3 linked regions of the Simiduia agarivorans SA1 = DSM 21679 genome follow. The protein of the gene in region 1 interacts with the protein of each later gene in a pairwise test. Links are inferred from orthologs where the notes say so. Each region holds a gene or a part of one and is shown in the gene's direction. Other genes may lie near its edges.

The links.
Region 2: the proteins of ftsZ (region 1) and zipA interact in binary tests that used the Escherichia coli proteins (3 or more experiments, as listed by UniProt). The link is inferred for Simiduia agarivorans SA1 = DSM 21679 from one-to-one orthologs.
Region 3: the proteins of ftsZ (region 1) and rlmN interact in binary tests that used the Escherichia coli proteins (3 or more experiments, as listed by UniProt). The link is inferred for Simiduia agarivorans SA1 = DSM 21679 from one-to-one orthologs.

What each region holds. Positions count from the first base shown.
Region 1 is NC_018868.3:3,926,743-3,934,587, forward strand. Bases 2,033-5,031 are described here. They hold ftsZ (cell division protein FtsZ), read left to right. Parts: upstream 2,033-2,948; coding sequence 2,949-4,115; downstream 4,116-5,031. Other genes in these bases: ftsA (cell division protein FtsA), read left to right, coding at 2,033-2,877; lpxC (UDP-3-O-acyl-N-acetylglucosamine deacetylase), read left to right, coding at 4,446-5,031. Also shown: M5M_RS17510 (D-alanine--D-alanine ligase), read left to right, coding at 1-832; M5M_RS17515 (cell division protein FtsQ/DivIB), read left to right, coding at 829-1,584; more of ftsA, read left to right, coding at 1,645-2,032; more of lpxC, read left to right, coding at 5,032-5,357; M5M_RS17535 (M23 family metallopeptidase), read left to right, coding at 5,622-6,554; preprotein translocase subunit SecA, read left to right, coding at 6,663-7,845. UniProt on the Escherichia coli protein: Essential cell division protein that forms a contractile ring structure (Z ring) at the future cell division site. The regulation of the ring assembly controls the timing and the location of cell division.
Region 2 is NC_018868.3:71,091-77,725, forward strand. The notes cover bases 710-3,612. They hold zipA (cell division protein ZipA), read left to right. Parts: upstream 710-1,622; coding sequence 1,623-2,603; downstream 2,604-3,612. Other genes in these bases: smc (chromosome segregation protein SMC), read left to right, coding at 710-1,550; ligA (NAD-dependent DNA ligase LigA), read left to right, coding at 2,682-3,612. In the rest of the region: more of smc, read left to right, coding at 1-709; more of ligA, read left to right, coding at 3,613-4,706; M5M_RS00340 (transglycosylase SLT domain-containing protein), read left to right, coding at 4,703-5,320; M5M_RS00345 (hypothetical protein), read left to right, coding at 5,404-5,832; M5M_RS00350 (HAD family hydrolase), read left to right, coding at 5,836-6,635. UniProt on the Escherichia coli protein: Essential cell division protein that stabilizes the FtsZ protofilaments by cross-linking them and that serves as a cytoplasmic membrane anchor for the Z ring.
Region 3 is NC_018868.3:1,043,769-1,050,457, reverse strand. Bases 710-3,666 are described here. They hold rlmN (dual-specificity RNA methyltransferase RlmN), read left to right. Parts: upstream 710-1,587; coding sequence 1,588-2,745; downstream 2,746-3,666. Other genes in these bases: M5M_RS04705 (RodZ domain-containing protein), read left to right, coding at 3,548-3,666; pilW (type IV pilus biogenesis/stability protein PilW), read left to right, coding at 2,757-3,515; ndk (nucleoside-diphosphate kinase), read left to right, coding at 1,135-1,560; M5M_RS04725 (SufE family protein), read left to right, coding at 710-997. Outside these bases: M5M_RS04735 (HesB/IscA family protein), read left to right, coding at 1-41; putative Fe-S cluster assembly protein SufT, read left to right, coding at 41-568; more of M5M_RS04725, read left to right, coding at 587-709; more of M5M_RS04705, read left to right, coding at 3,667-4,438; ispG (flavodoxin-dependent (E)-4-hydroxy-3-methylbut-2-enyl-diphosphate synthase), read left to right, coding at 4,466-5,578; hisS (histidine--tRNA ligase), read left to right, coding at 5,607-6,689.

The sequences.
Region 1 (7,845 bases):
GATTGCTGACGCATTGAACAGTGCGGGTCTGGATGTGGTGAAAATTGATACGGCGAAGGATGCGATCGGTCTAATCCAGCAGGCTGCGATCGATGTGGCATTTATCGCTCTGCATGGTCCGGGCGGTGAAGATGGACGGATGCAGGCGCTATTGGATTTTATGGGTATTCCCTACACCGGCAGTGGTGTACAGGCGTCTGCAATTGCCATGGATAAATGGCGCACGAAGCAGATTTGGCGTGGCGAGAGTTTGTCGACACCCGACTACCGGATAGTGAATGCAGATTCGGATCTGGCGACAATACTGGCAGAACTGGGCGGCAAAGTGATGGTAAAGCCCAGCCATGAAGGCTCTTCCATTGGCATGTCGCGGGTCGAGTCGTTGGCTGAATTTAAGGTCGCGCTGCAAACGGCGCTGTCGCTGGATGCCACAGTCATTGTCGAACGGTTAATAGAGGGTGCTGAATATACCGTGGCCATTTTAGGCGACGAAGTATTGCCGCCGATCAAACTGGAGGCCGCCAACCGCTTTTACGATTACGACGCAAAATATATATCTAACGCAACGCGCTATATCTGCCCCTGTGGCCTGAATGAAACCAAAGAAGCCGAGCTTAAAGCGCTCGCAATGGCAGGCTTTAAGGCGATTGGCTGCAAAGGCTGGGGGCGGGTCGATGTGATGGCCGATGGCGCCGGCAATTTCTATATGTTGGAAGTGAATACGGTGCCCGGCATGACAGACCACTCGTTGGTACCGATGGCGGCGAAGCAGGCGGGCTACAGTTTTGAAAGTCTGGTGTGCAACATATTGCAGGATGCGATTCACGCATGAGTGAGCGTCGGCGTGGTGCAAAAGCCAAGCAGGAAAGTGTCAAGCGACCGGGCCTGATTCGCCGCTTGTGCCTGATGCTTGTGCTGGTCTCCGCGCTGGCATGGCTTACACCCATGATGGTGCAAGAAGCGTTGGTGATCTGGGACAGACCGGTGCAGGAAGTCACCATTGAAGGCCCGTTCAAATGGGTGGCGCGCGAGCAGATAGCAAATCTGATCGGCGAGCAGATAAATACGGGCTTCTGGGCGCTTGATATTGCGGCGCTGCAACACAGCATCGAGCAAGACGCCTGGGTAGATCGGGTATCTATTCGGCGCAAGTGGCCCGACAGGTTAGTGATTGAGATTGAAGAGCAAAAGCCTATTGCGCGCTGGGGCAGTACTGGTTATGTGAATGTCCGTGGTGAACTGATTGAATCAGATGCGGCGATGTATCAGTTGTCAGGATTGCCGACCTTGGTTGCGGCGCCGGAGAATCTGGAAAAAATGCTGCAGTACTATCAGACCATTGCCGAGTTGATGTACGCCCGCGATCTGCGTTTGGCCAGTATCGAAGTCGATGCGCGGGGCAGCTGGACGGTGAGTTTGGCAGACGGTGTTGCCATACGATTTGGACGTCAGTCATTGCAGACAAGAATTAGACGATTCGCCAAGGTGTTTGACGTCGAACTCAGGTCCCATTGGGCGAATGTCAGTGCAGTTGATGTGAGATATAACAATGGCATCGCAGTGAGCTGGCGCGATGCAGGATAAAAAGTGCGGCATCGCACTTAGGAAGACCATTATGGAACAATACAAAACGGGGATAAGCACATGCCACCGGTAAATGAAAACCGGATGATCGTCGGGTTGGATATCGGCACGTCAAAAGTCGTTGCGATTGTTGGCGCCTTGTCGGCTGACGGCGAGCTGGAAATTGTTGGCATCGGCTCGCATAAGTCATCGGGACTGAAGAAAGGCGTAGTCGTCAATATCGAGTCGACGGTGCACTCCATCCAGCGCGCAGTGGAAGAGGCCGAGCTGATGGCCGGATGCCAGATAGATTCGGTCTATGCCGGTATTGCGGGCAGTCATATCAGCAGTCTGAATTCCCACGGCATTGTGGCAATTAAGGACCGGGAAGTTTTCAATCAGGACGTTGAGCGGGTCATTGATGCCGCTCAGGCGGTGGCGATTCCGGCGGATCAGAAAATTTTGCACATCCTGCCGCAGGAATACCTGATCGATAATCAGGAAGGCGTGCGCGAACCTTTGGGAATGTCCGGTGTCCGGCTCGAAGCCAAAGTGCACCTGGTCACTTGCGCTGTTAATGCCGCGCAGAACATTGAAAAATGTATTCGCAAATGCGGTTTGGAAGTGGACGACATTATTCTGGAACAGTTGGCGTCCAGTTATGCGGTGTTGACGGAAGATGAAAAGAGCCTGGGTGTTTGTCTGGTCGATATCGGCGGAGGCACCACGGACATTGCAATATTTACCGATGGTTCTATCCGGCATACTAAATCGATTCCGATTGCAGGTGACCAGGTGACCAATGATATTGCGATGGCATTGCGCACACCCACGGCACACGCCGATGAAATCAAAATCAAATATGCCTGTGCACTGGCGAAGCTTGCCGGTGCAGATGAAACTATCAAGGTACCTTCCGTGGGCGATCGGGAACCGCGTGAGCTTTCCCGTCAGGCGTTGGCGGAAGTCGTAGAGCCACGATACGACGAGCTGTTCACGTTGGTACAGGCAGAATTGCGTCGCAGTGGTTATGAAGATTTGGTGGCAGCGGGCATTGTACTGACTGGCGGCACCTCAAAAATGGAAGGTGTTGTCGAGCTTGCTGAAGAAATTTTTCACATGCCCGTCCGTCTGGGAGCACCCCAGAATGTGCGTGGCTTGAGTGACATAGTGAACAACCCGATTTACTCAACCGGTGTCGGGTTGCTGTTTTATGGCATGAAACAACAGGAAGGGAAACCCGTTAATGGAACCAAAGATAAAGGTAATAGCTGGTGGAGCCGGACCAAGGCTTGGCTGGCTGAAAATTTTTAAGGGCGATGCCCAAAGTAAACGTTGCAGTAACACGCTAATAAAAGACTTCGGTACAACAAAGGGGAATGACAATGTTTGAATTAGTAGATAGCGTACCGCAAAACGCCGTAATCAAAGTGGTAGGTATTGGTGGCGGTGGCGGCAATGCCGTAAAGCACATGATTGCTGGTGACATTGAAGGCGTGGAATTCGTGTGTGCGAACACCGATGCCCAAGCCTTGAAAGATATTGACGCCAAAACCGTGCTGCAGCTCGGTAACAGCATGACCAAGGGTCTGGGCGCTGGTGCCAATCCGGAAGTGGGCCGTCAGGCTGCCATGGAAGATCGCGAGCGTATCGCAGAAATCCTGGAAGGCGCCGATATGGTATTTGTGACTGCCGGAATGGGCGGTGGTACCGGTACCGGTGGCGCCCCTGTGGTGGCTGAAGTGGCGCGCGAAATGGGCATTCTTACCGTAGCCGTGGTAACCAAGCCGTTTCCTTTCGAAGGCAAAAAGCGCATGGCCATCGCAGAAGCCGGTATTCGCGAGCTTACTGAGCGGGTTGACTCCTTGATCACGATTCCGAATGAAAAGCTGCTGTCTGTTCTGGGCACCAAATGCTCGCTTCTGGACGCTTTCAAGGCGGCGAATAACGTGTTGCAAGGTGCGGTACAGGGTATTGCCGATCTGATTATTCGCCCCGGCATGATTAACGTGGACTTTGCGGATGTGCGCACCGTCATGAGTGAAATGGGTATGGCGATGATGGGTACCGGCCGTGCGACCGGTGAAAACCGTGCGCGCGAGGCGGCGGAAGCGGCGATTCGCAGCCCGCTGCTGGAAGATGTGGACCTGCAGGGCGCACGGGGCATTCTCGTCAATATTACTGCGGGCATTGATTTGTCTCTGGGCGAATTCACCGAGGTGGGTGATACCGTGGGTGAGTTTGCATCACCCGATGCCACCGTGGTTGTCGGGACCGTGATAGACCCGGAGATGACCGATGAGCTGCGCGTCACTGTGGTGGCAACGGGCCTGGGGAAGCCGTTAGCGGTTGAAGTGCCTCAGCCCAAAGCCAAGGTCATTGTCGATAATACGGCCAAGACCAAGCCCGCGGCGTCGGCGGATGATCTGGATATTCCAACCTATCAGCGGCGTAAGCAGGCGGCTAATGGCGGTACTAATGCGGCGGTAGCGCCGGAGAAAGACATGGAATTGTTTGATATTCCAGCGTTTTTGCGCCGGCAGGCCGACTGAGGCAGACCGATGGGTTTGTCTTGACAGGGAACTTAAGTATTGGTTTCGCGGTCTATTCTTGGTAAGATTCGCCGCTTTGCGACCGTTTTCAGGTGTTTTGGTCAGCCCGGAGGGGTTGATTGGCCTGAACAGGTCATGGTTGAAGTGACTCGGCCAGCAACAAGTCTGGCCGGTGGGAGCTTTGTCACCAGGGCAGGTGTAGAGTCAGCGCGGCCTCCTTTTTAACCCCTTTTAGGGGAGGTTGGGCGAGCGATGCGACGGGATTGTATTGCGGCGAATCCCTATGGAATCAGTAGTACTTAGAGTGCTATGTAACCTCATGGTGAGTGAATGATTAAGCAGCGGACCTTAAAAAATCCAATTCGTGCCACCGGTGTGGGCCTGCACACAGGTGAGAAGGTTTACCTGACCTTGAAGCCTGCGCCAGTAGACGCGGGCATTGTGTTCCGCCGTACCGACCTCAATCCGGTTGTAGAAATTGAGGCGAAAGCGGAAAACGTGGGTGATACCACCCTGTCGACCACCCTGATCAAGGGCGACGTTCGGATTTCTACCGTTGAGCACCTGTTGAGTGCCATGGCGGGGCTGGGCATCGATAATGCCATTGTTGAAGTCTCCGCCGCCGAAGTGCCGATTATGGACGGCAGTGCCGGGCCATTCGTGTTCCTGATTCAATCGGCAGGCATAGAAGAGCAGAACGCGGCCAAGCAGTTTATCCGCATCAAACGCCCGGTTGTGGTGGAAGATGGCGACAAGATCGCGTCTTTTTTGCCGTTTAATGGCTTTAAAGTGTCATTTTCCATTGATTTTGATCATCCGGTGTTTACCGGTCGCACGCTCAAGACAGCCGTCGATTTTTCCAGCACATCGTTTGTTAAAGAAGTCAGTCGCGCGCGTACTTTCGGCTTCATGCACGAAATTGAATACCTGCGGTCTAAAGGCCTGGCCAAGGGCGGCAGCGTAGATAACGCCATTGTGGTCGACGATTACCGGGTGGTGAACGAAGATGGCCTGCGTTACGAAGATGAGTTTGTCAAACACAAGGTGTTAGACGCCATCGGCGATCTTTACCTGTTGGGCAATAGCCTGATTGGTGAATTCAAAGCGCACAAATCGGGTCATGCCCTGAACAATCGTGTGTTGCGTGAGCTGATTAAGCAGCAGGATGCCTGGGAAGTGGTGACTTTCGAAGATGAGAAAGAAGCGCCGATTTCCTACATCAAGCCGATTCTGGCGATGTAACCTCTCCTGAGCCTGTGGACGGGCATTGGAAATTGGTACCTAAGTGTGCGATATTCCCTCTGCCCATTGCCAGGCTCGGCCGTTGGTTTGAAAAAATAACCCACTTTTGTACTATTTTTTCTTACGAATGTGACGGCCATTCGAGCGCAGGGCGCGCTCAACCGCTAGTCTGTGCACCCGCTCCATCAGGCCGATTCAGGGTCCTGTTGGCCGCGGAATAACCTATACTAATAAGGCATTTACGAGCAGGTATTAACCCATCGCATGAAAGTCATACTGGTCAGCCAACGCCATGGTAGCACCCGCAGCTTTACGCTGGGTGGGTGGACGCGCGCGTTGGTGTCTGTGTGCTTATTGGGTCTGCCTGCCGGTGTTGGCGTGATGGCCGGGCTTGAGTGGGCTAAAGGCGAAGGCGCCGACCTGTTCAATGCCGAAGCCGCAGGCGCCTGGCGCGATGACCTTTCCGACCAGCGTGAAAAAATCGAGCTGACCCGCCAACAGGCCGAGCAGCAGCTTGCTGCGATTACTTTACGCGTGGCTGAGCTGCAGGCGCGATTGGTGCGCTTGGACGCACTGGGTGAACGCCTTACCTCCATTGCAAAACTCGATTCCGGTGAGTTTGATTTCAGCCAGCCGCCCGCATTGGGTGGGCCTGAGTCTGCCGCCTTGGGCGATGCCTACCAGGCGCCGGAGTTCGTAGACGTTATTGATCAGTTAACGGCTCAGATTGCCAACCGTGAGCAGCAGCTGGAAATTCTTGAAACATTACTGGCCAAGCGCAAGCTGGAAAACGATGTATTCCTTGCCGGTCGACCGGTCAGTAAAGGCTGGATGTCGTCGCGTTTTGGTCGCCGTACAGACCCTTTCACCGGGCGTGTCGCTTGGCATTCAGGGGTGGATTTCGCCGGCAAGATGGGTTCAGACATCATTTCGGTAGCCGCCGGTGTGGTGACCTGGGCCAGCCAGCGTCAGGGTTACGGCTATCTGGTTGAAATCAACCATGGCAACGGCTTTTCAACCCGCTATGCCCACAATTCCGAGCTCAAGGTCAAAGTGGGTGATATCGTCAAGAAAGGGCAGGTTATTGCTCTTATGGGTACCAGTGGGCGTTCTACCGGCCCGCATGTGCACTTTGAAGTCTACAAGCACGGCCGCGCCGTGGATCCCGCCGCCTATATCCATCGCGCGGCTCGCTGACCTCCTTCTCCTTTTTAGGGCCCTTGCAACCTGAGGCGCCTTTCTGTTTACTTGACACCTTTTTTAACCGCCAGTGGGCGGGAAACCTTTATAAATTCCGGATTTCACATGTTAGGCAAGATGCTGAAGGCCATTTTTGGCACAAAAAATGATCGCGAACTGAAACGTATGGGCAAGTTGGTCAAGCAGATCAATGCCCTCGAGCCAGAAATGGAAAAGCTGGGCGATGCCGATTTCTCTGCTAAGACCGAGGAGTTCCGCAAGCGTTTCAACGACGGCGCTACGCTCGACGAGCTGTTGCCAGAAGCCTTTGCGGTATGTCGTGAAGCCTCGCGCCGGGTGATGGGGATGCGCCATTTCGATGTGCAGTTAATCGGTGGTATTACCCTGCATGAAGGCCGGATCGCCGAAATGCGTACCGGTGAAGGTAAAACCCTGATGGCCACCTTGGCGACTTATCTGAATGCCATCTCCGGCAAAGGCGTGCACATTGTTACCGTGAACGACTATCTGGCGGCGCGCGATGCGGAGTGGATGTCACCGTTGTACAACGCGCTGGGCATGTCTGTGGGTGTGATTCGATCACAGCAGGACCCGGATGAGAAGCGCGCGGCCTACCAGTCCGATATTACCTACGGCACCAACAACGAATACGGTTTTGATTACCTGCGCGACAACATGGCGCTGCGGAAAGAAGACCGGTATCAGCGCGGGCTGAATTTTGCGATCGTGGATGAGGTGGATTCCATTCTGATCGACGAAGCGCGAACACCGTTGATTATTTCCGGTGCCGCTGAAGACAGCTCCGAGCTGTATAAACTCATCAATACCCTTATTCCTAAACTCAAAGCGCCCACGGAAACGGACCCTGGTCACTACCAGCACGATGAAAAATCCCGTGTAGTTGAATTGACGGAAGACGGGCACCAGGTGATTGAAGATCTGTTGATTGAGGCCGGTTTATTACAGGCCGAAGACAGCCTCTACTCCGCTGCAAACCTGACGCTGTTACACCACGTGCACGCGGCACTGAAAGCCCAGATCCTGTTCCAGAAAAACGTGGATTATATTGTGCAGGACGGCCAGGTCATGCTGATTGATGAGCACACCGGCCGCACGATGCCGGGGCGTCGCTTGTCCGAAGGTTTGCATCAGGCGTTGGAAGCCAAAGAAGGTGTGCACATTCAGAACGAAAGCCAGACGCTGGCTTCCATTACCTTCCAGAATTATTTCCGACTGTACAATAATCTGGCGGGCATGACCGGTACTGCCGATACCGAAGCGTTTGAAT
Region 2 (6,635 bases), 3.9 Mb from region 1 along the record:
CGGGCGTGCTCGCGCGCAAACAGGAACTGGAAGACATCGGCGCAGAAATTGCCACGCTGACCGACACAGTGAGCACCCAGTCCGAACAACTGGCATTGGGGCGCGAGCGACTGAAAGAACTGGAACAAAGCCGCGAGCAGCTGCGTCGCAACCTCGACGAGCACAATAAACGCTACGGCGAAATCAAATCCCAGCTCACTGCCAAGCAGGTGCGGGTCGAACAGATCCTGGATCGCAAAAAACGCATCACCGAAGAAGTGGGTGAAGCGCGCGAGCAGATGGAGCTGGAAGCGGAAAATCTGGCCGATGCGCGCATGATTCTGGAGGAGGCCATCGATGCGATGGAGCGCGATACCGGCCGGCGCGAAGAGCTGATGACCCAGCGCGACGGCATCCGTGCCAAGCTGGATCAGGCCCGCCAGAAAGCCCGCCACGATAAAGACCGCTCACACGAACTGGCCATGCGGGTGCAATCCCTGCGCACCCAGTTACAAGCCATCCAGTCCGGCATGAGCCGCCTGAAAGAACAGAGTCAGCGCCTGGCGGAGCGACGCGAACAGCTGGAAGCGGCACTGGCCGACAATCACGACCCGATTGAAGAATACAAGCTCGAACTGGAAGCCCTGTTGGAAAAACGGGTGTCAGTGGAGCGGGAGCTGGGCGAAGCGCGCAAGGCGGTAGAAACCGTCGAGCAGGATTTGCGCGCGGCAGAACAGCAGCGCAACCGCGCCGAACAGGATGTACAGAAAGTGCGCTCCAATCTGGAACAGGAACGACTGGCGGCGCAGACGTTGGATGTGCAGAAGCAAGGCCTGGAAAACCAGTTGAAAGAGGAAGAGTTCGATCTCGAGCAGCTGCTTGAATCCTTGCCGGAAGACGCCGAAGAGGCGCCGATGGTGTCCGAACTGGAAACGATCGGCAATCGCATAACCCGCTTGGGCCCCATTAACCTGGCGGCCATTGACGAATACAAAACCGAGTCTGAGCGCAAGCACTACCTGGATGCCCAGAACGACGATCTGGTGGAAGCGCTGCAAACGCTGGAAGACGCCATCCGGCGGATTGATCGCGAAACCCGCACCCGCTTCAAGGAAACCTTTGATCTGGTGAACAGCGGCTTGCAGGAGCTGTTCCCCAAAGTCTTTGGTGGTGGGCATGCCTATCTGGAACTCACGGGCGAGGATTTGCTCGACACCGGCATCGCGATCATGGCGCGCCCGCCAGGCAAGCGCAACAGCACCATTCACCTGCTCTCGGGCGGGGAAAAAGCACTGACCGCCATTGCGCTGGTGTTCTCGATTTTCCGCCTGAATCCGGCACCTTTCTGTATGCTGGATGAGGTGGATGCGCCGCTCGATGATGCCAACGTCGGGCGCTACGCACGCATGGTGGAAGAAATGTCCGCGCACGTGCAATTCATCTATATTACCCACAACAAAATTGCCATGGAAATGGCGCACCAGTTGATGGGGGTTACCATGCACGAGCCGGGCGTGTCGCGTCTGGTAACGGTTGATGTGGAAGAGGCGGCCGAACTGGCGGCCTCCTGATAATTGCGGTAATTTAACGGGTATAACTGGTTATGAATCCATATCCAATCAACGCGGTGAAGGGACTTCGTCATGCGTGAATGGCTAACGGTCATTATTGCCTGCCTGATCATTGGCGTGTTGCTCGACGGCTTGCGCCGCATGCGCGCGGCCAAACGCAATGAAATGCGTATGTCCTTGTCCATGCACAAGGGCACCAATAAAGAAGACCTGGCGGCCTACGGCAGCGAGCTCCCCAACGGCGGCGCGCGCGTAGTCTCCAAACGGGATGTGCCGCCGCCCAAAGTTGCACCCAAGAAGCCGCGCCCGGTCGATCCCAAGCACGAGCCCAAGCACCAGGAAGAGCTGGATCTCGATCAGCATGTGCCGCTATTGATGAATGTGGACGACGAGGCTGATGGTCGCACTGAACCTACGATTGGCGCGCCAGTGGTCCCGGACGTCGAAGACACAGCAGCTGCCGATCCGGCCGTGGCTGTGCCGGTCGAGTCGCCGGAGCCTGCGGCCGATGACGGTATTGATGAGGATGCCTACGACCGGGTGCTGTTTTCCGGCAAAACCGATGCGGTCCACGCCGATACCCACGGGCGGGAGCCAAAGTTGGCCGATGCGGCACCGGAAGAGGTGTATGTGATCAGTGTGGTGGCGCCCAAAGGTGAAGTTTTCGCCGGCCCCGCCGTGAAAGATGCGATTCTTGGCGCTGGACTGCGGTTCGGCTCTCGCAAGATTTTTCATTATCATCAGGATGAAGACGGCGAAGGCCCGATTCAGTTCAGCCTGGTGAATATGGTGCAGCCCGGCGTATTCGATTTGCAGAAATTTGACGAGCTGGAAACCCCCGGCCTCAGCATGTTTATGACGCTGCCCATGGAAGGCTCTGCGATTGCGGCCTTTGATGCCATGGTGACCACTGCGCGTGCGATTGCCGAAGCGCTGGAAGGCGACCTGAAAGATGAACAACAATCGACCCTCACGCAACAAACGGTGGAACACAACCGGGCGCGGGTGACGGAATACGAGCGCAAGCGCCAGCTGGAACTGGCGCGGGCTTGAGGCGCGACGATAAAGCCCGGTAATACCGGGCTTTTTTACAGGCGCTGAAAATAAAATAACCGACAACGCTGGAACTTCATGTCAGACCAAAAACAAACCTACGAAGAGCTCAAGCAAGCGCTGAATTACCACAGCTACCGTTATTACGTATTGGATGATCCGCAATTGCCGGACAGTGAATACGATCGGTTGATGCAACAATTGCAGGCGATAGAAGCGGAACACCCGGACTGGATCACGGCTGACTCCCCCAGCCAGCGGGTCGGGGCGCAACCGATGGCCGCGTTTTCGCAAGTGCAACACAAGTTGCCGATGCTGAGCCTGGACAACGCCTTCAACGAAGAGGATATGCGCGATTTCAACAAGCGATTGCAAAGCTTGCTGAAGTCCGCCGAACCCATCGAGTTTGCCTGTGAGCCCAAGCTAGACGGCATTGCCGTCAGCCTGATGTACGAAAACGGTTTGCTGGTCCAGGCCGCGACGCGCGGCGATGGCTCGGTAGGGGAGGACATTACTGCCAATGTGCGCACCATCGGCTCGGTACCGCTCAAGCTCATGGGCGGTGATTTCCCTGCACTGCTGGAAGTGCGCGGCGAAATCTACATGCCCAAAGCCGGCTTTGAGGCGCTCAACGAAAAAGCCCGTGCGGCCGGTGAAAAAGTCTTTGTGAACCCGCGCAATGCGGCGGCGGGCAGTTTACGTCAGCTCGATGCGCGCATTACCGCATCGCGGCCACTGGAGTTCTGTTGTTACAACATTGGTGTGGTGGAAGGCGGGAATATTCCCGATCGACACACGGATGTATTGCAACAACTCCAGCGTTGGGGGTTTCTGATCAATCGCGAAATGGCTGCGGTGAGCGGTATCGATGCTTGCCTGGCTTACTTTGCGCGCCTGGGCGAAAAACGCGCGGCGTTGCCCTATGACATCGACGGGATAGTTTTCAAGGTCAATAGCCGGCAATTGCAAAATCAGCTGGGATTTGTGGCGCGCGCACCACGCTGGGCAATTGCGCATAAATTCCCCGCCCAGGAAGAAATGACGCAATTGCTGGAAGTTGAATTCCAGGTGGGTCGTACTGGCAGCATTACGCCGGTAGCGCGTCTACAGCCCGTATTCGTGGGCGGCGTGACCGTGTCCAATGCCACCCTGCACAACCGCGATGAAATAGAGCGGCTGGGTGTGATGGTGGGCGATACGGTGATTGTGCGCCGCGCCGGTGACGTGATTCCGCAGGTGGTATCGGTGATTACCAGCAAACGGCCTGCGGATGCCCGTCCGGTGCAGTTCCCGGAAAACTGCCCTGTGTGCCAATCCCCGGTGGCACAGGTTGAGGGTGAGGCAGCCGTGCGTTGTACGGGCGGGCTTTTGTGTGCGGCCCAGGTCAAAGAAGGCATTAAACATTTTGCCTCGCGCAAAGCCATGGATGTGGATGGGTTGGGCGATAAGCTGGTGGAGCAGCTGGTGGATGAGGGGCTGATCAGCTCTGTCGCCGATCTGTTTTCTCTGACCGAAGCACAGCTGGTGGGGCTGGAGCGCATGGGGGAGAAGTCGGCGCAGAATCTTCTGGCCGCGCTGGAAGCCAGCAAAAAAACCACACTGGCCAAATTTTTGTTCGGGCTGGGTATCCGTGAAGTGGGGGAGACCACCGCGCGCACACTGGCGCAGCATTTTGGTGGGCTCGAGGCCATTATGACCGCTTCCGAAGACGCGCTGTTGGCGGTGCCGGATATTGGCCCGGTATCGGCTGCGAGCATCCGGCAATTTTTTGAATCGGAAAAACACCGCGAGCAAATCCAGCAACTCATTGCCGTGGGGTTTGAATGGGCTGAAACCGAGCCCGCGGCACGCGACGCATTGCCCTTGGCCGGACAGACCTGGGTGCTGACTGGCACGCTGGAGCAGATGACGCGCGATCAGGCCAAGGACAAATTGCTGGCGCTTGGCGCCAAGGTGGCGGGCAGTGTGTCGGCCAAAACTCACTGCCTGGTGGCGGGGCCCGGGGCCGGCTCCAAGCTCACCAAAGCGCAGGGGTTGGGTATTCCGGTGCTGGATGAGCAGGCATTTCTGGATCAATTGACTCAGTGGGAGGCGGGGGCGTGATTGGTTGGCAGGCGCTGATAAAACACACGGCATTGGTGTTGGCGGTCATACTGGCCTCGGGTTGCGCCACGTCGCCGCCCAGTAACCCCGACAATCTGTGCGATATTTTTGAGGAAAAAGACGATTGGTATGAGGATGCCAAAAAAGCGGAAAAACGCTGGAAATCGCCCATCCCGACCATGATGGCCATGATGCATCAGGAAAGCCGTTTTGTGGCCAAGGCCAAACCGCCCCGTACCAAAATCCTGTGGGTAATCCCCGGTCCGCGCAAAAGCAGCGCCTACGGCTACTCGCAAGCCAAAGATGAAACCTGGGAATGGTACCAGCACAACAGCGGCAACAGCTGGTCGTCGCGCGATGACTTTGCCGATGCCATCGATTTTATCGGCTGGTACAACTACCAGAGCGGGCGGCTCTCAAAGATAAAGTCCAACGATACCTACCACCTGTACCTGGCCTATCACGAGGGGCATGGCGGGTTTAACCGGCGCACTTACCGTGACAAACAATGGTTGAAAAACGTGGCCAAAAAAGTGTCCTCCCGGGCTGCGACCTATCAGGCGCAGCTGAACCGCTGCCGGGAAGATCTGGAGTCGGGTGGCTGGTTCTGGTGACGACTGGCAAAAGCGCAACCCGGTCGTTGTTGGCAGTGCCGGATATGCGGTAGAGTTCGGGCAATAGTTTCAGGAAACAGGTCATGCATAACGATCAGGAATCCATCGTCTACGGGTGCATCAAGGATGTGAGCGGTTCGCTTGGGGACCAGCAACGGCGCAAGGTCAATGCCCGTGCCATGATGTCATTGCCTGAAGCGGACGATTGGCCATTTTTGTGCCGCGATATGTTTTCCCTGCCCGTGACCGACGTGCACAACCTCTACCACACCGATGTAATGCACTTCGGCGCCTCCTACAAAGCGGTGGAATACGAGTGGGAGCAATGGCTGGCGAAATTTGAAGACCTGCTGTCCCGCATGTACTGGGTCAGTGCCACTGTTCACCTGGAAACCGAACTGTCTGGTACCCACACCTTTACCTGGGAGGCTAACGGCAGCTATCACGCCCCCGGCAGCGGGGGCATCTCTGTGCGGTGCGAGTGGAGCCACGAGGGCGGGTTGCAAATCTGACCTATGGCCATTGCGCTGGACTCACTGCCCGCCGGCACCCCGCTGGCGGATGATATACGCCTGGTGTTTTTTGATATCGACGGCACCTTGCTGGATCGCGAAGGGCAGCTGCAGCCTGCGACCCGAAAGGCTATTGCCACGCTGCACCAGCGCGGCGTGATGACCGCGTTTGCCAGTGGCCGTCCGCCCTTTGCTGCCGACGCCCTGCAGGCCGAACTGCAACTGACCGGCCCGTCGGTGTTTTACACCGGAGGACACTGCGTCTGGCAGGGCAGTACCTTTGCCGACCACACCCTGGCGCCCGACGAGTGGCATGCTCTGGCCCGGCAGGCGCGGGCGCAATCGATCTATCTGGAAGGTTATTTCGACGATCACTATGTCACCTGTTCGGCGTCTGATATCACCGCCGAGCATGCCCGCCACCTGCGCGTTCAACCGCGATTGTTGCCGTTCGGGCAATGGCCGCGGCAGCCGGCGAAAAAACTGCTATTGGGGGTTAATCTCGAGCGCGAGCCCGAAGGGCTGGCGGCGCTGGAGGCAGATTTTCCCGCGTTTCACTTTGCCTATGCCCACCTGCCGAGTCGGCCGCAATGGCAATTTGCCAGTGTGGTGTCCAGATTTGTGGATAAAACCGACCTGTTCCATCGCTTAGTGAATCATCTGGGCCTGGTACCAGGGCAGGTTGCGGCATTTGGCGACGGGGGCTCCGACCAGGCGTTTTTGCAGGCCGCCGGTCACGGTGTTGCCATGGGCAATGCGTCGGCGCAGGTAAAGGCGTGCGCCCGCTGGGTGACTCGCCCGTC
Region 3 (6,689 bases), 2.9 Mb from region 1 along the record:
CTGAGTGCGGTTGTGGTGAAAGCTTTTCGGTGCAGGAATAATGCAGCAGCAAATGGTGGTAACCCGCCGGCAGACGCCTGCGCGCAGAGTGCCGTCTGGCGTGCCGGTAGACATTCCGGAAGGCGAGTTCGTCAATATCCGGCAAAGCCTGGGCGGTAACTACACGGTTACCTGGCAGGGCAATATGTTGCGCATTGACGGGACGGATGCCGACGCCATTGGCTGTGAGCCGGAGAAGCTCGATTTTACCGATGATGGATCCGGTCGGGTCCAGGAAGCACAGGTGTGGGCGGCGCTGGAGACCATTTACGACCCCGAAATACCCATTAATCTTGTCTCGCTCGGCCTGATTTATAAGGTCGAAGTAGAAGGGGGGCAAGTGAGTATCGATATGACGCTGACGGCCCCTGGCTGCGGTATGGGGCCTGTCTTGGTGAGCGACGTGGAGTACCGCGTCGGCAAGGTGCCAAACGTGGCGAAGGTGGTGGTCAATCTGGTGTTTGATCCGCCCTGGTCGCGCGAGATGATGAGCGAAGAGGCTCAGCTGGAAGCCGGCCTGTTTTTTTAATTCTGGATAGACACTGTCATGACCCTGCCCGCTGTAGACGACATACTGGAAGACCTGGCGTTTTTCGACGATTGGGAAGAGCGCTACAAATACATCATTGATCTGGGTAAGGCCTTGCCTGTGATGTGCGACGCGCTGAAGACCCCCGAGCGCCTGGTCAAAGGCTGCCAGTCCAATGTGTGGATAGAACCACGGGTTGAAGCGGGCAAATTACAGTTCCTGGCAGACAGCGACGCGGTGATCGTCCGCGGGCTGGTGGCGCTGGTGCTGGCGGCTTATAACGACCGGGCCCCGGCCGAGATCCTCGCGTTTGATATCGATGGCTACTTTGCCCGACTCGATCTGGAGCGGCACCTGAGTCCGACCCGTGGCAATGGCCTGCGGGCCATGGTGGCCCGGATCAAAACCCTGGCGGCGGCCGCTGCGTAGAATCTGACCCCATCCATACAAAATCCCCAGAAACCCGCGTATAATCGGCGGGTTTTTAGTATGGGAAAGCTGTAAATCGCGAGTTTATGGCGTTTTCCGCAATTTCCAACAAACTGAAGTCTATTTCGGAGTTTTAAATGGCCGTTGAACGTACCCTGTCCATCATCAAGCCAGATGCTGTAGCCAAGAATGTAATCGGTGAGATCTACACCCGTTTCGAGAAGGCTGGCCTGAAAGTGGTGGCCTCCAAGATGAAACACCTGTCCAAAGCTGAAGCTGAAGGCTTCTACGCCGAGCACAAAGAGCGCGGTTTCTTTGCTGACCTGGTGGCCTTCATGACCTCTGGTCCTGTCATGGTGCAGGTGCTGGAAGGTGAAGGTGCGGTGTTGAAAAACCGTGAGCTGATGGGTGCAACCAACCCCAAAGAAGCGGCGGCCGGCACCATTCGCGCGGATTTTGCAGAGAGCATCGATGCGAACGCCGTTCACGGTTCTGACTCTACAACCTCTGCTGCGCGTGAAGTTGCCTATTTCTTCGCCGTAACTGAAATCTGCCCACGCTAATCGCGGGTAGTCGTTGAGGTGAATCCCATGGTTGAAGTGCAGGAAGTCGCAAGCGTACCGGCAAAAACGAATTTGCTGGGTTTGTCGCAATCGAAAATGGAAGCGTTTTTTGAGTCCATTGGCGAAAAGCGCTTCCGTGCCCAACAGGTATTGAAATGGATTCACCAGCTGGGAGTGGTCGACTTTGACGAGATGACCAATATCAGCAAGGATCTCCGCAACAAGTTGAAAGATGTTGCGGAGATTCGTTTCCCCGAAGTCATGAAGCAGCTTGACTCGGTGGACGGTACCCGCAAATTCCTTATCAAGGTTGAAGGTGGCAGTGCCGTTGAAACGGTGTTCATTCCGGACGGCGAGCGGGGCACCTTGTGTGTGTCATCACAAATCGGCTGTTCGCTCGACTGCAGTTTCTGCGCCACCGGAAAGCAGGGCTTCAATCGCGATCTGACCGCCGCTGAGATTATCGCGCAGGTTTGGATTGCGGCTAAATCCTTTGGTCAGTTGGGCGTAAATGGCCCGCGTAAAGTGACCAACGTTGTGTTGATGGGTATGGGCGAACCCTTGTTGAATTTCGACAATGTGGTGGATGCCATGAGCCTGATGATGCACGATAATTGTTATGGTATTTCGAAGCGTCGGGTGACGCTCAGTACGTCTGGTGTAGTGCCGGCGTTGGATCGCTTGGGCGAATACACCGATGCATGTCTTGCGATTTCCTTGCATGCGCCGAATGACGCACTGCGCAATGAATTGGTGCCAATTAACAAGAAATACCCGATTGCGATGTTACTCGACTCGGCCAAGCGCTACATTGAGCAGCTGCCGGATACCCATCGCAAAATAACCATCGAATATACCCTGATCGATCATGTGAATGATCGGCCAGAGCATGCGCATGAACTGGCTGAATTGTTACGCGACGTGCCGGTCAAGATCAACCTGATTCCATTCAACCCTTTCAGTCAGTCGGATTACAAGCGCGTGAGCAACAATGCCTTGCGCCGGTTCCAGACCATCCTGATTGAATCGGGTTATGTCACCACGGTACGTACCACGCGTGGCGACGATATTGACGCTGCCTGCGGTCAGTTGGCCGGTAGCGTAAATGATTTGACCCGGCGGGCGGAACGCTATCGCCGGCAGATGGCGCAGCAGGAAGAAGCTGTGAGAATTGTAGGAAACTAGCCGGAGTGTACATGCAAAAAGCAATGTTTTTCGCGGTCCTGGTGTTGGCTCTGTCGGGCTGCATTACCACCATGGAAAAGGATGTTTCCAAGCCAAACCCGGAAAAGGCGTTGGCGACGCACGTCAAGCTGGGGTTGGGCTACATTGGCGAGAAAAATCTTGATTCCGCACGCTTTCATTTGAATAAGGCGTACGAGCTGGATTCAGACGATCCGGGCATGCTGAATGGCCGGGGCTTGTTGTACCAGTTGGAAGGCGAGCCGGAATTGGCTGAAAAGCACTTTAAGCAGGCCTTGCGCAAGAATCCCTCTTTTACGCAGGCCAGATTGAATTACGCTACCTTCCTGTTCAACCATGACCGGTTTCAGGAGGCCTATGACCACTATCAGAAGGCCAGTGAAGACCTGAACTATGAGCGCCGGGCCGTGTGTTTGTATGGCGTTGGTGTGTCCGCGTTAAAGCTGGATCGCGAGGAGCGAGCTGTCGCTGCGTTTGAACACGCTGTACTGCTGCAACCCTCTTTGGCCGCGGCGCATCTGGAGCTGGCCGAGTATCATTTAAAAGAGAAGCGGTACGCGGAAGCCAAGCGTTCGTTAAACCAATTTGAACGTTATGCAAAAGCGTCATCTAGAAGTCTCTGGGTGGGTATCCAGATCGAGCGGATTTTCGGTAACAAGGACAAAGAGGCCAGTCAGGCGTTGTCGCTGAAGAATCTGTTTCCCTACAGCAAGGAATATCTGGAATATAAGAAAAGCAAGGAAAGCCGTTAAACCCAACAATAAAAACCACTACGGCCAAGACCATGATCAATCAAAATACGCCTGAGGCGGGAGATAACGCGAATCCCGCTGAGGCATTGCTAAGTCCGGGCGCGGCATTACAGCAGGCGCGAGAGAGCAAGTCACTGTCGCTGGAGACGGTGGCTAATGTATTGCGTATCAGTCGCGCCAAGCTGCAAGCGCTGGAATCCGATCAATATGCGGATATGCCTGCGGAGGCATTTGTGCGGGGCTATATCCGCGCTTACTGCAAGCTGGTTGGGTTGGACGAGGCTGAGATGATCGGTCGATACGAGGAATTCCTTGCCGCCAACCGCGAGGTGAGTCAGCTGGTGGAATCGCCACAGGTGACACCGGCGCAAATGTTTAAACCGGTGCTTGCACGGTTCTGGTTTGTGCCCTTTATATTGGTGGTACTGGTTGCAGGGTGGTTTTGGCTGCAACCAGAGCAGGCTCGTATGGACGAGAACAGGCCCGCACCGGTGTCAGCTCAAGTCGCAGTGCCGGATAGTGCGCAATCATCAGGCCCGGACGTGACGGTGTCGGCCGATGGGGCTGCACCGTTGGAAGATAAGGCGCCGGTCCTGCCGGATGAACGTCCACAGGGGGTTGAGCCCGCACAAACGCAAACGCCAGTGGTTACTCGCGATGCGGTAGAGCGCGATCCGACAGTTATTGGTGATGTACTCACAGTGGTATTTTCGGAAGAGTGCTGGTTTGAAGTCAGTGACGCAAAAGGCGACGTGCTGGCCGCAGATCTCAAGCAATCAGGCGACCGTGTGGAGTTGCGGGGCACCGCGCCGTTTAATGTGATGTTAGGTAACGCCAGGGCGGCCAGCGTGGTATTAAACGGACGTCCGGTGGATACCACGCCAAACGGCGCCAATCGCGCGTTGCGAATACAGGTTGAATAGTTGAGCCAGGGCTCAGGCGAGTAGTATATGCATTTTGAATCTCCCATTAAGCGTCGGAAATCCCGCCAGATCATGGTTGGCAATGTCCCCGTGGGCGGTGATGCACCGATTTCCATTCAGAGCATGACCAATACGGAAACCACCGATGTGCAGGCGACCGTTGCGCAGATTCAGCGTCTTGCGCAGGCCGGAGCTGATATCGTGCGGGTGTCTGTTCCCAGTATGGAAGCGGCGGAGGCTTTCGGTTTGATTCGAAAGCAGTCGCCTGTGCCACTCGTGGCAGATATCCACTTTGATTATCGTATCGCGCTGCGGGTGGCTGACCTGGGCGTTGATTGCTTGCGCATAAATCCGGGCAATATCGGTCGGGAAAAGCGCATTGAGGCTGTTGTTTCCAAAGCCAAGGATCTTGGCATTCCCATTCGCATTGGCGTGAATGCGGGGTCGTTGGAAAAAGATTTGCAGAAAAAGTACGGTGAACCTACGCCCGACGCGTTGGTGGAGTCTGCGCTGCGTCATGTTGAGTTCCTGGATCGCTACGATTTTCAGGACTTTAAAGTCAGCGTTAAAGCCTCTGACGTATTCATGGCCGTTGCGGCGTATCGCAAATTGGCCACTCAGATAGAACAGCCATTGCATCTCGGTATAACAGAAGCCGGTGGTTTCCGGTCTGGTACGGTAAAGTCCTCCATTGGACTGGGCTTGCTATTGATGGATGGCATAGGCGATACCATTCGCGTGTCGCTCGCTGCAGATCCGGTTGAAGAAGTGAAAGTGGGCTGGGATATGCTGAAAAGCCTGCGCCTTCGTTCCAAGGGCATTAACTTTATTGCCTGCCCAAGCTGTTCGCGCCAGAATTTCGACGTGGTTAAGACCATGAATGAATTGGAAAACCGCCTGGAAGATATTACCACCCCGATGGATGTGGCGGTGATCGGGTGTGTGGTCAACGGGCCGGGTGAGGCAAAGGAAGCCGACATCGGACTGGCCGGCGGTACACCCAATAATCTGGTTTATATTGACGGCGAACCCAACTCCAAGTTGAAGGCCGATAATCTGGTGGATGAGTTGGAGCAACTTATTCGCAAAAAAGCCGCCCAGAAAGCGGAACAAGACGCAGCGATTATTGCCCGCGATTGATGTTGGATGCTGCAATCAGGAAGTTGATGTGAAGAAGATTCAAGCGATACGTGGAATGAATGATCTGCTGCCGGCGCAATCCGGCCTGTGGCAGTACCTGGAAAATACAGTCTCCGATGTATTACGTCGGTATGCTTATCAGGAAATTCGTTTTCCCGTGCTCGAGCAAACGGAGCTGTTTAAGCGTTCTATCGGTGAAGTGACCGATATTGTGGAAAAAGAAATGTACACGTTTCTCGACCGCAATGAAGAAAGTGTGACCTTGCGGCCTGAAGGTACGGCCTGTTGTGTGCGGGCCTGTGAAGAACACGGGCTTTTGTACAATCAGGTGCAAAAGCTTTGGTACATGGGCCCCATGTTCCGCTATGAAAAACCGCAGAAAGGGCGTTTACGCCAGTTTCATCAGATCGGTATCGAAGCTTTTGGTATGCAGGGGCCGGATATTGATGCGGAAGTTATTATTCTTACCCACCGGTTGTGGAAGGAGTTGGGTGTTGCCGACGCAGTGACGTTGCAGCTGAATAGCCTGGGGACCCCGGAGGCGAGGGCGACCTATCGCGAGGCACTGGTGCAATTCCTGTCTGCGCGCAAAGAGCAGCTGGACGAAGACAGTCAGCGGCGTCTGGGCAGCAACCCGCTGCGGATCCTCGATTCAAAAAATGCCGCAACGCAGGCGCTGCTGGCCGAGGCTCCCCGGCTGTCGGATTATCTCGATGACGAATCCCGGGCGCACTTCGAGTCGCTGTGCCTGTTGCTGGATGCGGCAGGGGTCACCTATGAGATCAATACCCGCCTGGTGCGGGGGCTGGATTATTACTCCAAAACCGTATTCGAATGGGTAACCGACAAACTCGGTGCCCAGGGCACAGTATGTGCCGGTGGCCGCTATGATGGCCTGGTAGAGCAGTTGGGTGGTCGCCCCACCCCTGCCGTGGGTTGTGCCATGGGCGTTGAGCGACTGGTGCTGTTGCTGGAAGCATTGAATGTAGTACCTGATGCTGCCAGCCAGACGCCAGACGTGTATATTGTCGCGGTCGGCGAGGTGGGGGCAGCCGCTCTGGCGCTGGCTGAAACTCTGCGCGATGAGCTGCCTTTCATGGCCGTGCAGCTC